Regions from separate parts of the Arthrobacter sp. TmtSoilC48 genome, predicted to be linked through region 1. Evidence: predicted binding sites of a transcription regulator. Region 1 holds the regulator's gene; the other holds the start of a gene.
The links. The regulator LexA, encoded in region 1, represses DNA repair genes until DNA is damaged. The targets are predictions, from matches to a motif close to TCGAACANNTGTTCGA.

Region 1 (6,003 bases):
GCAAAGAGCCGTGAAGGCAAGGCACAAGTTGAGCTCGCACAGCTTGAGTACCTGCTCCCCAGGCTTCGTGGTTGGGGTGACTCCATGTCCCGCCAGGCCGGTGGCCAGGTGGGTGGAGCCGGCGCCGGTATGGGTTCCCGTGGACCCGGTGAAACAAAGATCGAGCTCGATCGCCGCAGGATCCGGACGCGCATGGCCAAGCTGCGTCGGGAGATTGCCGCCATGAAGCCTGCGCGCGAGACCAAGCGGGCCAACCGCCGTCGTAATGCCGTACCTTCGGTTGCCATTGCCGGCTATACCAACGCTGGTAAGTCCTCGCTCCTGAACCGGCTGACCGATGCTGGAGTGCTGGTGGAAAACGCCCTGTTCGCCACCCTGGACCCGACGGTCAGGAAGGCGCAAACGCCGGACGGCATCGGCTACACGCTGGCCGACACCGTTGGGTTCGTCCGCTCGCTGCCTACGCAGCTGGTGGAAGCCTTCCGTTCCACGCTGGAGGAAGTAGCGGACGCAGACCTGATCCTGCATGTCGTGGACGCCTCCCATCCTGATCCGGAAGGGCAAATCGCGGCAGTGCGTGCTGTCTTCACCGAGGTCGACGCCCGCAAGGTCCCGGAAATCATCGTCCTGAACAAAGTGGACGTGGCTGATCCTTTCGTAGTGGAACGCCTGAAGCAGAAGGAGCCGCGGCACGCCGTGGTTTCCACGCGCACAGGCCAAGGCATTTCTGAGCTCCTGGAAGAGATCAGCCGGTCCATTCCCCGGCCGGGAGTCCGCCTCGAAGTGCTGATCCCGTACGACCGCGGTGACATGGTCAACAAGCTGCACAACTCCGATTCGGAAATCCTGAGCCTCGAGCACGAGGAAAACGGAACCCGCGTGGTGGCCATGGTCCGTGAGGGATTGGCGGCCGAACTGGAGTCATTCGTCAGCAATGGTTGAGAAGGTGGCGGCGGACGTCGTCGAGTCGGTGGGGGAGAAGTTCACCCTCGAACTGTTGGACAAAGCTGTTGCCGGGATGGGCGGTCAAAGCCGTTCAGGCCAGCACGAGATGGCCAGGCAAGTCACCAAGGCCATCGAGTCCGGTGAACATTTGTTGGTCCAGGCGGGAACGGGTACGGGTAAGTCCTTGGCGTACCTGATTCCGTTGATCGCCCATTCCATGGACAGCAACAAACCGACGCTTGTGTCCACCGCTACCTTGGCCCTGCAAACGCAGATTGTTGGCAGGGACCTGCCCCGGCTGTTGGAGACCATAAGCCCGGCCCTTGAGCGTCCCGTGAACGTGGCACTCGTTAAGGGCCGGGCAAATTATGTTTGCCTGCAAAAGCTGGAGGGCGGCTTCCCCAGCGAAGAGCCGTCCGAGGGGCAACTTTTTTCCCTGGGTGAGGACACCAGCGTGCCGCATTTCGCAGCGGCGGTTGGCGGCCCGTCGTCGCAATTGGGCAAGGAAGTGGTCCGGCTCCGTGAATGGGCCGAAAAGACGGCCACTGGCGACCGCGATGAACTGATGCCGGGTGTTACCGACCGCGCCTGGAGGCAGGTCTCCGTGACGTCCATGGAGTGCCTGGGAGCGCAAAAATGCCCTCTTGCCGAGGAATGCTTCAGCGAGCAGGCACGGGCCCGGGCGGCTGAGGCTGACGTCGTGGTGACCAACCATGCCATGCTGGCCGTCAGTGCCTTCGAAGGCCTTGCTGTCCTGCCCGAGTACGACGTCGTTGTGGTTGACGAAGCACATGAGCTGCAGGACCGGGTCACGGGAGCCGTGACAGGTCAGCTGTCCGTGGCAATGGTGCATGCTGCGGCTTCGAGCGCGCGCAAACACACCGCTATCACCGTAGACGCCCTGAACGCGGCCGCCGATCGATTGGACATGGCCATTGCCGGTGTCCCCAACGGACTGCTGCCCAATGGGCTCAACGACGAACAACTGGACTGCCTGGACCAGCTGCGCGATGCCACACGCGCCGCATTGTCCGACTCGAAAACCGACTCTTCAAACGCGGTCGACGGCGGGAGGCAGCTTGCGCGCTCACGGCTCATGCTCATTCTGGAACTGTGCGAGCGGATGCTCGCAGCCAAGGAGAACCGTGAAGTTGTGTGGTTCTCCAGGAACAGCACCTTCGATCCCCAGCAGGGATACTCACCCCCGGACGAGACCGCGCCCGCACTGATCAACATCGCGCCGCTTAGCGTTGCCGGCCGCCTGCGGGAGGGCCTTTTCGCGGGGCACACAGTGGTGCTTACTTCTGCCACGCTGGCCATTGGATCTGCCTTTGAACCCGCAGCCGGTGGCCTGGGGCTTATTGGAGATGGGGCGCCAAGCTGGACCGGGTTGGACGTCGGGTCACCTTTTGATTATCCGAAGCAGGGTGTGCTCTACGTGGCCAAGCACCTGCCCAAGCCCGGCAGGGGCACTTCACCCGAGGCCCTGGATGAGCTTGAAGACCTCATCCGTGCATCCGGTGGGGGAGCCCTGTGCCTGTTCTCATCGCGTCGGGCGGCCGAAGAAGCTGCAGATGCCATGCGCCCGCGGCTGGATGTGGACATCCTCTGCCAGGGGGAATCCACCATGGCAGCACTGGTGAAGCAATTTGCCGATGAACCGGACACCTGCCTCTTCGGCACCATGTCCCTGTGGCAGGGCGTCGACGTCCCTGGCGGTTCATGCCGCCTTGTGGTGATTGACCGCATTCCGTTCCCGAGGCCCGATGACCCGCTGATGACCGCACGCTCACGCGCCGTTGCACAGTCCGGGGGCAACGGGTTCATGGCGGTGTCGGCTACGCATGCGGCAATTCGTCTTGCACAGGGAGCGGGACGCCTCATTCGTTCCACCGGCGACAAAGGCGTGGTGGCCGTCTTGGACTCGCGGCTTTCCACCGAACGGTACGGCGGATTCCTGCGTGCCGCTTTGCCGCCATTTTGGGCAACGACGGACCGCAACGTTGTGCGCGGCGTCCTGGAACGCCTGGGCGCAAAGAAAACGTAGGCGAACTCCCTAGAGGGAGCGCAGTACCGAGACGACCTTGCCCATGATGGTGGCCTGGTCTCCAAGTATCGGTTCGTACTGCGTGTTCTGGGGGAGCAGCCAGGTGTGGCCGTCCCGCTGGCGGAAGGTTTTTACCGTGGCTTCGTCATCCAGGAGTGCTGCCACGATGTCACCGTTGATGGCGTCATTCTGGCGACGGACAACCACCCAGTCACCGTCGCAAATTGCGGCATCGATCATTGAGTCCCCAGCGACCTTCAGCATGAACAGTTCGCCGTGGCCCACCAGTTGCCGGGGCAGGGGCAGGACATCCTCAATAGTCTGGTCGGCGAGGATGGGCCCACCTGCAGCGATGCGTCCTACGAGGGGTACCATCGCGGTGTCGCTGGCGCTGGCCAGTTCCGTCACGGCGAGTCCGCCTGCGCTGCGGAGTGTAGTAGCTGCTTCCACTCCGGGAATTGTCCCGCCGTCAAGGGTCAAAGGCATGAGTACTTCCATGGCGCGGGGGCGCTTGGGATCTCTGCGCAAGTAGCCGAGCTTCTCCAACTGGGAGAGCTGGTGCGTGACGCTGGAGAGGCTCGCGAGACCAACGGTGTCGCCAATTTCGCGCATGCTGGGCGGATACCCGTTGTCATTGACGGACCGCTGGATGGTTTCCAGGATTTTCTTCTGCCGGACAGTCAGGCTTTTGGGACTCTTTTGAGGCTGCTGGCTCCGCAGGGGTGCCCCGCCGCCGGTGGCTTTCGCTGCCATGTTCGCCAATGCCCTTCCGTTCCGCCCGGTCACGGTCTGAAGTGTGCCCGGGGATGTGGGATCCGAAAAAATGTCAGACCCTCCTGTTCCACTGAAACAGTGCCTGTTTCTTCACTCAAACCTAGGCCAGGCACAGGCGTTTATCAAACATTCGTTCTAGCGAGTCTCGACACCGTTCGTTGATAAGTGCTAAAAATGTCATAGCAAGGTTCGAATATGTGTTCTATAAAAGTTGAGCGCGGTTCGGATGTTCGAAGAAAGTGTTCGAACATTCGGGGCCGGGCTCGGCGAACACAAGGAATTGGCAGCCGGCAACGGGCATCCGATGCAGGCAATCGCTCAGAAGGGCTCAGCTCATGTCCGCAATCTCTACGTTCCACGAATTCCGCAACACTCCGGCTCCTGCGCGTCTCCGGCTTACCCAACGCGGCAGGATCGTCTTCTTTGGAATTCCCGTCATGCTGCTCCTTGCCGCGCTGCTGAGCCTTGCCGGCTTCATCAACTCCCCGGCCAAAGCTTCTGATTCCCAAGCCCAGCTGCAGCCGCCGGTGGCAGTTACGGTTACTGTCCAGCCAGGGCAGTCCCTGTGGGGCATCGCCGGTGCGGCCGCGCCGGAGCGGGACCCCCGTGATGTCATCGCGGAAATCATCCAGTTGAACGATCTCCGCGGGGGACGCATCCAGCCCGGCCAGCAGCTGTTCGTTCCCGCCAATTGAGCGGCCAGGGGGCGAGGGGCCAGCGTCTCTGGCGTCACAGTTACTCCGCAGTCGCACCGGCACCTTAAACTGTCTTGGTGAGTGACCAGCTTGAGCGACTTGACCGACTTCCCCTTCGGACCAACCTGCGTGGATTGAGCCCCTATGGCGCGCCGCAGCTTGACGTCCCCATTTTGCTCAACGTCAACGAGAACACCCATGGCGTTCCGGCAGATGTGCAAGCGGCGATTACCCAGGCTGTTGCCGCCGCGGCCACTGGCCTGAACCGGTACCCTGACCGCGAATTCACGGAACTCCGTGAATCCCTTGCCGATTACCTCGGACACGGGCTTTCCGCGGAGAATATCTGGGCAGCCAACGGCTCCAACGAGGTCCTGCAGCAGATTTTGCAGGCTTTTGGAGGTCCGGGGCGTAAGGCGCTGGGATTCCCTCCCACGTATTCCATGTACCCGTTGCTTGCCAGTGGCACGGACACTGAGTATGTCCGTGGGGTGCGGGCTGATGACTATGGCCTGGATGCGGCTTCTGCGGCTGCCCAGGTGCGGGAGACCGGAGCGAATATCGTCTTCCTGTGCTCGCCGAACAACCCCACGGGAACGGGACTGGGCCTGGACGTGGTCGAAGCCGTGTACGAAGCCGGCGAGGCCAGCCAGGCAATCGTCATCGTGGACGAGGCCTACCACGAGTTCGCGCACGACAACACCCCGAGCGCACTGACGCTGCTTCCCGGGCGGGAACGTTTGATCGTCTCGCGCACCATGAGCAAGGCCTTTGCCTTGGCAGGTGCCCGGTTGGGCTACATGGCTGCCGCGCCTGAGGTCACCGATGCCATCAGGCTCGTTCGGCTGCCCTACCACCTTTCAGCCGTCACACAAGCCACGGCCCTGGCCGCCCTGAACCACCGCGAAGCGCTCATGGCCGACGTCGAAGACATCAAGGTCCAGCGGGACCGCATTGTGACCGAGCTCCTCCGAATGGGACTCAAGCCTGCGGCCTCGGACTCAAACTACGTGTTCTTCGGTGGGCTTTCGAACCCGCACGCAGTCTGGCAGGGCTTGCTGGATGCGGGAGTCCTGATCCGCGACGTCGGTATTCCAGGGCACCTGCGGGTGACTGCGGGAACAGAAAAGGAAACAACGGCCTTCCTTGAGGCCCTGGAAGCCCTTCTGGACAGCGCTGCGTCCCAGCCCAACTAAACTTGTCAATAGACCCACCCCATTCTTCGTGTATAAGGACGTCCCAATGAGCGAAACCGGCGCCAAGCCGTCCGCTGACCGCACTGCGCGCATGGAGCGCACCACCAGCGAATCCTCCGTCCTGGTGGAGATCAACCTGGATGGCACCGGTGTCTCGGACATCAGCACCACGGTTCCCTTTTATGACCACATGCTGACGGCGTTGTGCAAGCACTCCCTGATTGACATGACCGTCAAGGCCACGGGTGACACCCACATTGATGCCCACCACACGGTGGAGGATGTGGCCATTACCTTTGGTGAGGTTTTGCGTACCGCCCTGGGCAACAAAGCCGGAATCCGCCGC
Region 2 (6,003 bases), 2.9 Mb from region 1:
TCGCGCCAGTGCAGCTTGAGGAGGTCGGCGACGGGCAGCTTGGCGATCTGGTTGTTCTTCTTGGCCTCTGCGAATGCCGGCGGCTCGTGCAGGGTGCGTCGGATGAAGTAGGCCACGATGACAACTACTGCACTGAGCCAGAACGGGATGCGCCAGCCGATGCCGTACTTGACCTCGTCCGGGAGCGCGAGAACTGGAATGAACACCAGGGCTGCAAGGATCTGGCCACCCTGGGTGCCGGTCAACGTCCACGAGGTGAAGAACGAGCGGCGGTTGTCCGGAGCGTGCTCCAGCGTCATTGAGGAGGCACCGGCCTGCTCGCCGGCAGCCGAAAGACCTTGGGCGAGGCGGGCGAGTACCAGCAGGACGGGAGCCCACCAGCCGATGGTCTTGAAGTCCGGGAGGCAGCCGATCACGAAGGTGGCGGCGCCCATCAGGACCAGTGTGAACATGAGGACCTTCTGCCGGCCGATCCTGTCGCCGAAGTGCCCCAGGATGACGGCGCCTACAGGACGGGCAACATAGGCGAAGCCGAAGGTCGCGAAGGACATGATGGCTGCGTTGGTGTCCGCGTCCGGGAAGAACACGTGCGGAAAGATCAAGGCGGCGGCGGAGCCGAAGATGAAGAAGTCGTAGTACTCCACAGCGCTTCCCAGGAAGCTGGCGAGTGCGGCTTTCTTGGGGGTTCCTGCTGGCGTAACTGTGCCTGGCGTCGCTGACGGCATTGTGTGGCTCATGGTGTTCCTTCTGTGACGACGATGTCGCGGATCTAGCTTCTGCGGGAAGACCAGAGCGAGGTGCGGCCGGATCAATCCCAAAGTAACCACATGGTGAGAGCTACTTGTGCAATACAGCAATAGTGGCCGTGATTGGGGTCACTTGTCAAGACTTGTCCCCACTATCTAGAAATAGCTCTCACGATGTGAGAGCATCTAAGCATGAGTGTGAAAGAGGACACAAAGACCGACATGGTCGGCAAGGCCCTGGGCCTGTTGGTATTGCTGGGGAATGAGCCCAAGGGTGCGAGCGCCGCGGATCTGGCCAGGAGTGCGGGACTTCCGTTCAGCACGACGTACCGGCTGCTCGGTTCGCTGACGCGCGACGGATTTGTGGATTACGAGCCCGACGGACGTCGGTATCATCTGGGATTGCGGGTCTTCCAGCTGGGCCAGCGGGTTTCCAACCACCACGGTTTCGCGGCAACGGCCCTTCCTGTGCTCCAGCGCGTTACGGAGCGGACCGAGGAAGCAACCATCCTCTCGGTGCGCGACGGAAACCACCATCTGACCGTCAATAAGGTGGACGGCCCCAAGACCTTCCGCGTCACCAGCGATCCTGGCCATCTTGGTGCGCTGCACACGACGTCCGTGGGTAAGGCGATAGTCGCTTTTGAGAACGACGCCGAACGCGAACGACTGCTCGAAGAGTTGCCTTTGGAGCCTCTCACTGAACGCTCCATTACCGATCGGGCTGCATTCCGGGCGGAGATCGAGCAAGTGCGCCGGCAGGGCTACGCGGTCATGGACGAAGAAAACGAGATCGGCATGCGCGCGGTCGCGGTACCGGTCCTCAACTCCCAAGGCCACGCCTTTGCGTCCCTCGCCACGGCCGTTCCGGTATTTCGTCTCACCATGGATGAGCTCATTGCCCACGTCCCCACTTTGCAGGAAGCCGCGGCTGAACTCGCGGCCCGCCTGCCCCAGCGTTAGCCCAGCTAGGTCGCACTTAAGCGCGTTTTGAGGCCGCTAAACGCGCACAACTGCGACTCGGTTGGGTCAGCACATCGCGTTTGTTCGCGATAAGAACAAGCGTGCGGAATATGAACACTTGTAGTAATCTGGAAGACACCCGGGCAGTTGGCGCCCCAGAAAGTGCCAAAAGCAGGGGTGCTGAAGTCAAAGGAGCTTTAGGATGAGCAACCGAGCCGAGTCCGTTCTGGTGGGCCTGATTGGCGAAGGCGTCATGCCGTCGCTGACTCCGCCCATGCACGAACGCGAAGCCGATGTGCAGGGCCTTCGCTTGCTGTACCGCCCCATCGACCTGCTGGAGCTGGCTTTGCCGGCCACCGCCGTCGGGGATCTCCTCACCGCGGCCCAGCGCATGGGCTTCAACGGACTGAACATCACGCACCCGTGCAAGCAGCTGGTCCTTGAGCACCTTGACGAAATTTCCGACGACGCCCGTCGCCTGGGTGCCGTCAATACAGTCCTCATCCAGGACGGCCGGTTCATCGGCCACAACACCGACTTTTCAGGTTTCGGCTCGGCTCTCGCCGACGGACTCCCCGGTGCGAAGCTGGAGCGCGTGGTCCAGCTGGGTGCGGGCGGTGCGGGTTCCGCCGTCGCCTACGCCCTGCTCACCGCAGGGGTCGGCACCCTGGACCTGGTGGACATGGACCCGGCGCGGGCCGCAGAGCGCGCCGCCGAACTTGGCGAACTCTTCCCGGCCGCCACGGTCACGCCTCGGAGCACAGAAGAGCTCCCGCAGATCATGCCCCTCGCCGACGGTTTGGTTCACTGCACCCCGATCGGCATGGCCGCCCACCCCGGGCTGCCGCTGGACATCGACCTCCTGGAACCGCGGCACTGGGTTGCGGACATCGTCTACCGCCCCATCGAGACGCAGCTGGTCCGCGAAGCGCGCGCCAAGGGCTGCAAGGTTCTCGACGGCGGACGCATGGCGGTCGGTCAGGCTGCCGACGCCTTCCGGCTCTTCACGGGCCACGACGCCGATCGCAACCGAATGCGGGCCCACTTCCTTGAGCTGATCGCCGTCGAGGATGCGCTTGCCGCCACCGAAGCCCCGGCTCTGGCAAGGGCGGGTCACTGATGCGCACCGGAATCGCAACGGTCTGCCTGTCCGGCACGCTGAAAGAAAAGATGCAGGCCTGCGCCATCGCGGGCTTCGACGGCATCGAAATCTTCGAGCAGGACCTCGTCACTTCGCCCCTGAGTCCCGAGGAAGTACGGAAAATGGCTGCGGATCTTGGCCTCGGCTTGGATCTGTACCAGCCCTTCCGCGATTTCGACGGCGTCACTCCGGACCTGCTGAAGGCCAACCTCAAGCGGGCCGAGGCCAAGTTCAACCTGATGGAACGCCTGGGTATGGACACCATCCTGGTCTGCTCCAACGTCGCTACTGCAACGATCGACGACGACGAACTCCGCGCCTCCCAGCTAGCGGAACTCGCGGAATTGGCCGGGGATCACGGCGTCAAAGTTGCCTACGAAGCCCTGGCCTGGGGAAAGTACGTGAACGACTACGAGCACGCGTACCGTCTGGTCGAGATGGTGGACCACCCCAACCTCGGAACGTGCCTGGACTCGTTCCACATCCTTTCCCGCGACTGGGACACAGCGCCGATCGAGCAGATCAACGCGGACAAGATTTTCTTCGTCCAAGTTGCCGACGCCCCCAAGCTCTCCATGGACGTACTCTCTTGGAGCCGGCACTATCGGGTGTTCCCGGGCGAGGGGCAGTTCGAGCTCGCCAAGTTCATGGGCCACGTGGTCCGGGCCGGCTACACGGGCCCGGTTTCCCTTGAGGTCTTCAACGATGTTTTCCGTCAGTCGGACACCGAGCGGACGGCCGTCGATGCCATGCGCTCCCTGATCTGGCTGGAGGAGCAGAGCGCCAAGTGGCTGGCGGGCACCTCCGCGGACGGCGAGTCGATCAACGGTGGCGCCTCCCGGCGTCGTTATCCCATGGAACTGGCAACACTGCCCAAGGTGAACGAGCCCGCCGGCTTCAACTTCGCCGAGGTCAAAGCCGACGACACCGCGCAGCTCGAGAAGCTCCTTGGCCAGCTCGGCTTCGAATTCGAGGGTCGCCACCGCACCAAAGACGTCCAGCTGTGGACCATGGGCCAGGCTCGCGTAATCATCAACGAGCAAGCGGCGTCGCACTCGGAACCAGCTATCGCCGCTTTGGGGTTCGACGTCGACTCTCCAGTGATTGCCTCCGCTCGCGCCCAGCAACTCAAGGCGCCGGTGGTTGCCCGCAAAGTCCAAGCCGATGAGGAAGTCTTCCAAGGCATCTCCGCGCCGGACTCCACCGAAATCTTCCTCTGCCAGGGCAGCCCGGATGGGACCGCTGCGTGGACGCATGAGTTCGGCGAGGGGCTGGAGCACTCCGCAGCGCCGCGGAACGCTGTGATTGATCACGTGAACCTCGCCCAGCCCTGGCAGCACTTCGACGAAGCCGTTCTCTTCTACACCAGCGCCCTGGCATTGGAGCCACAGCCCTTCGCCGAGGTCCCAAGCCCCAGCGGCCTGGTGCGCTCGCAGGTCATGGAAACCAGCAATGGCGCGGTAAGGCTGGTCCTGAATCTCGCACCGGCGCAGCAGGCCCAGAGTGCACGCAAGACCTACCAGGAACATATCGCCTTCGCCGTGGGAGACCTCGTGGCAACGGCCCGTTCCGCACGCGATCGTGGCCTTGAATTCCTGGAGATTCCGGCCAACTACTACGAGGACCTGGACGCCCGTTTCGACCTCGAACCCGGCTTCCTGGCAACCCTCAAGGAGCTCAACCTCCTTTACGACCGGGACGCCAACGGAGAATTCCTCCACTTCTACACCGCCACGGTTGGCAGTGTGTTCTTCGAAATGGTGGAACGCCGCGGCAACTACGACGGCTATGGAGCGCCCAATGCACCGGTTCGCCACGCCGTCCAATACGACTCGCTACACCGGTCATAAACCCTGAAGCAACAATCCAACCCATCGAAAGGAGCCGGCTGTGCCGCAAGAACAGACTGCACAAGTCAACTCTGCACAAGCGCTCGAATCCGAGGAGCTCGTGCCTCCCGCTGAGGCACATGCAGCGCATGATTCCAGGAAAGTGGAAACCCAGGCGGATCTCAGTGCTGAGATGAAGGGCATCGGGGACCGCTATGCGGAGGCCCTGAAGAACGGAAAGGCGCCGGAGACCATGCCGCGCCTGGACTACGCACCGTACCGCAGCAGCATCCTGCGGCACCCGACGAAGAACCTCCACCACGCGGACCCGGAAACCATCGAGCTCTACTCGCCCGCGTTCGGCCACCAGGATGTGCACGCGCTGGAATCGGACCTGACCATCCAGCACAACGGCGAGCCGCAGGGTGAGCGCATCATCGTCGCTGGCCGCGTCCTGGACGGCGACGGCCGCCCGGTCGCCGGTCAGCTCGTGGAGATCTGGCAGGCCAACGCAGCCGGCCGCTACATCCACAAGCGTGATCAGCACCCCGCCCCGCTGGACCCCAACTTCACCGGCGTCGGCCGTTGCATCACTGGCGATGACGGCTCGTACAGCTTCACCACGATCAAACCCGGCGCTTACCCGTGGAAGAACCACCTGAACGCCTGGCGCCCGGCCCACATCCACTTCTCCATGTTCGGCTCGGAGTTCACGCAACGCATCGTCACCCAGATGTACTTCCCGGGCGATCAGCTCTTCCCGCTGGATCCCATCTACCAGTCGATCGTGGACCAGGACGCCCGCGACCGCCTCGTGGCACAGTACGACCATGAGCTCACCAGTCCCGAATGGGCCCTCGGCTACAAGTGGGACATCATCCTGACCGGCTCCAAGCGGACCTGGACGGAAAACGAAGCATTCGGCGACGCCGGGGACGAGGAGTAAGCACATGAGCAAGCTGACACCCACACCGGGCCAGACGGTCGGACCCTTCTACGGTTACGCCCTTCCCTTTAACAAGGACAACGAACTCCTGGCTCCGGGCAGCACCGGAAGCATCCGCTTGCAGGGAACCGTCTACGACGGCGCCGGCAACACCATCCCGGACGCCATCCTTGAGATCTGGCAGCCGGACTCCGACGGCAACATCGTCCAGCGCACGGGCTCCCTGGTCCGCGACGGCTACACGTTCACTGGTTGGGGCCGCGGCTCGGTCGGTAACTCCGGCGTCTACACCTTCACCACGGTCAACCCCGGCCCCACGAAACCGGGCGCTGCGCCGTTCATCTCCGTAGCCGTGTTCGCCCGCGGCCTCATGAACCG

Region 2: AC6I97_RS03155 (shikimate dehydrogenase) is a predicted target of LexA. The motif match lies at 1,801-1,816, and genes of this name have one in related genera.

The regions. Positions count from the first base shown of each region.
Region 1 is NZ_AP046049.1:3,535,865-3,541,867, reverse strand. It holds gene hflX (GTPase HflX) at 1-942, shown strand, start outside; gene AC6I97_RS16390 (ATP-dependent DNA helicase) at 935-2,992, shown strand; gene lexA (transcriptional repressor LexA) at 3,002-3,745, opposite strand; gene AC6I97_RS16380 (LysM peptidoglycan-binding domain-containing protein) at 4,102-4,461, shown strand; gene AC6I97_RS16375 (histidinol-phosphate transaminase) at 4,539-5,657, shown strand; gene hisB (imidazoleglycerol-phosphate dehydratase HisB) at 5,704-6,003, shown strand, end outside.
Region 2 is NZ_AP046049.1:656,663-662,665, forward strand. It holds gene AC6I97_RS03145 (MFS transporter) at 1-737, opposite strand, end outside; gene AC6I97_RS03150 (IclR family transcriptional regulator) at 939-1,709, shown strand; gene AC6I97_RS03155 (shikimate dehydrogenase) at 1,912-2,829, shown strand; gene AC6I97_RS03160 (bifunctional sugar phosphate isomerase/epimerase/4-hydroxyphenylpyruvate dioxygenase family protein) at 2,829-4,700, shown strand; gene pcaH (protocatechuate 3,4-dioxygenase subunit beta) at 4,741-5,625, shown strand; gene pcaG (protocatechuate 3,4-dioxygenase subunit alpha) at 5,630-6,003, shown strand, end outside.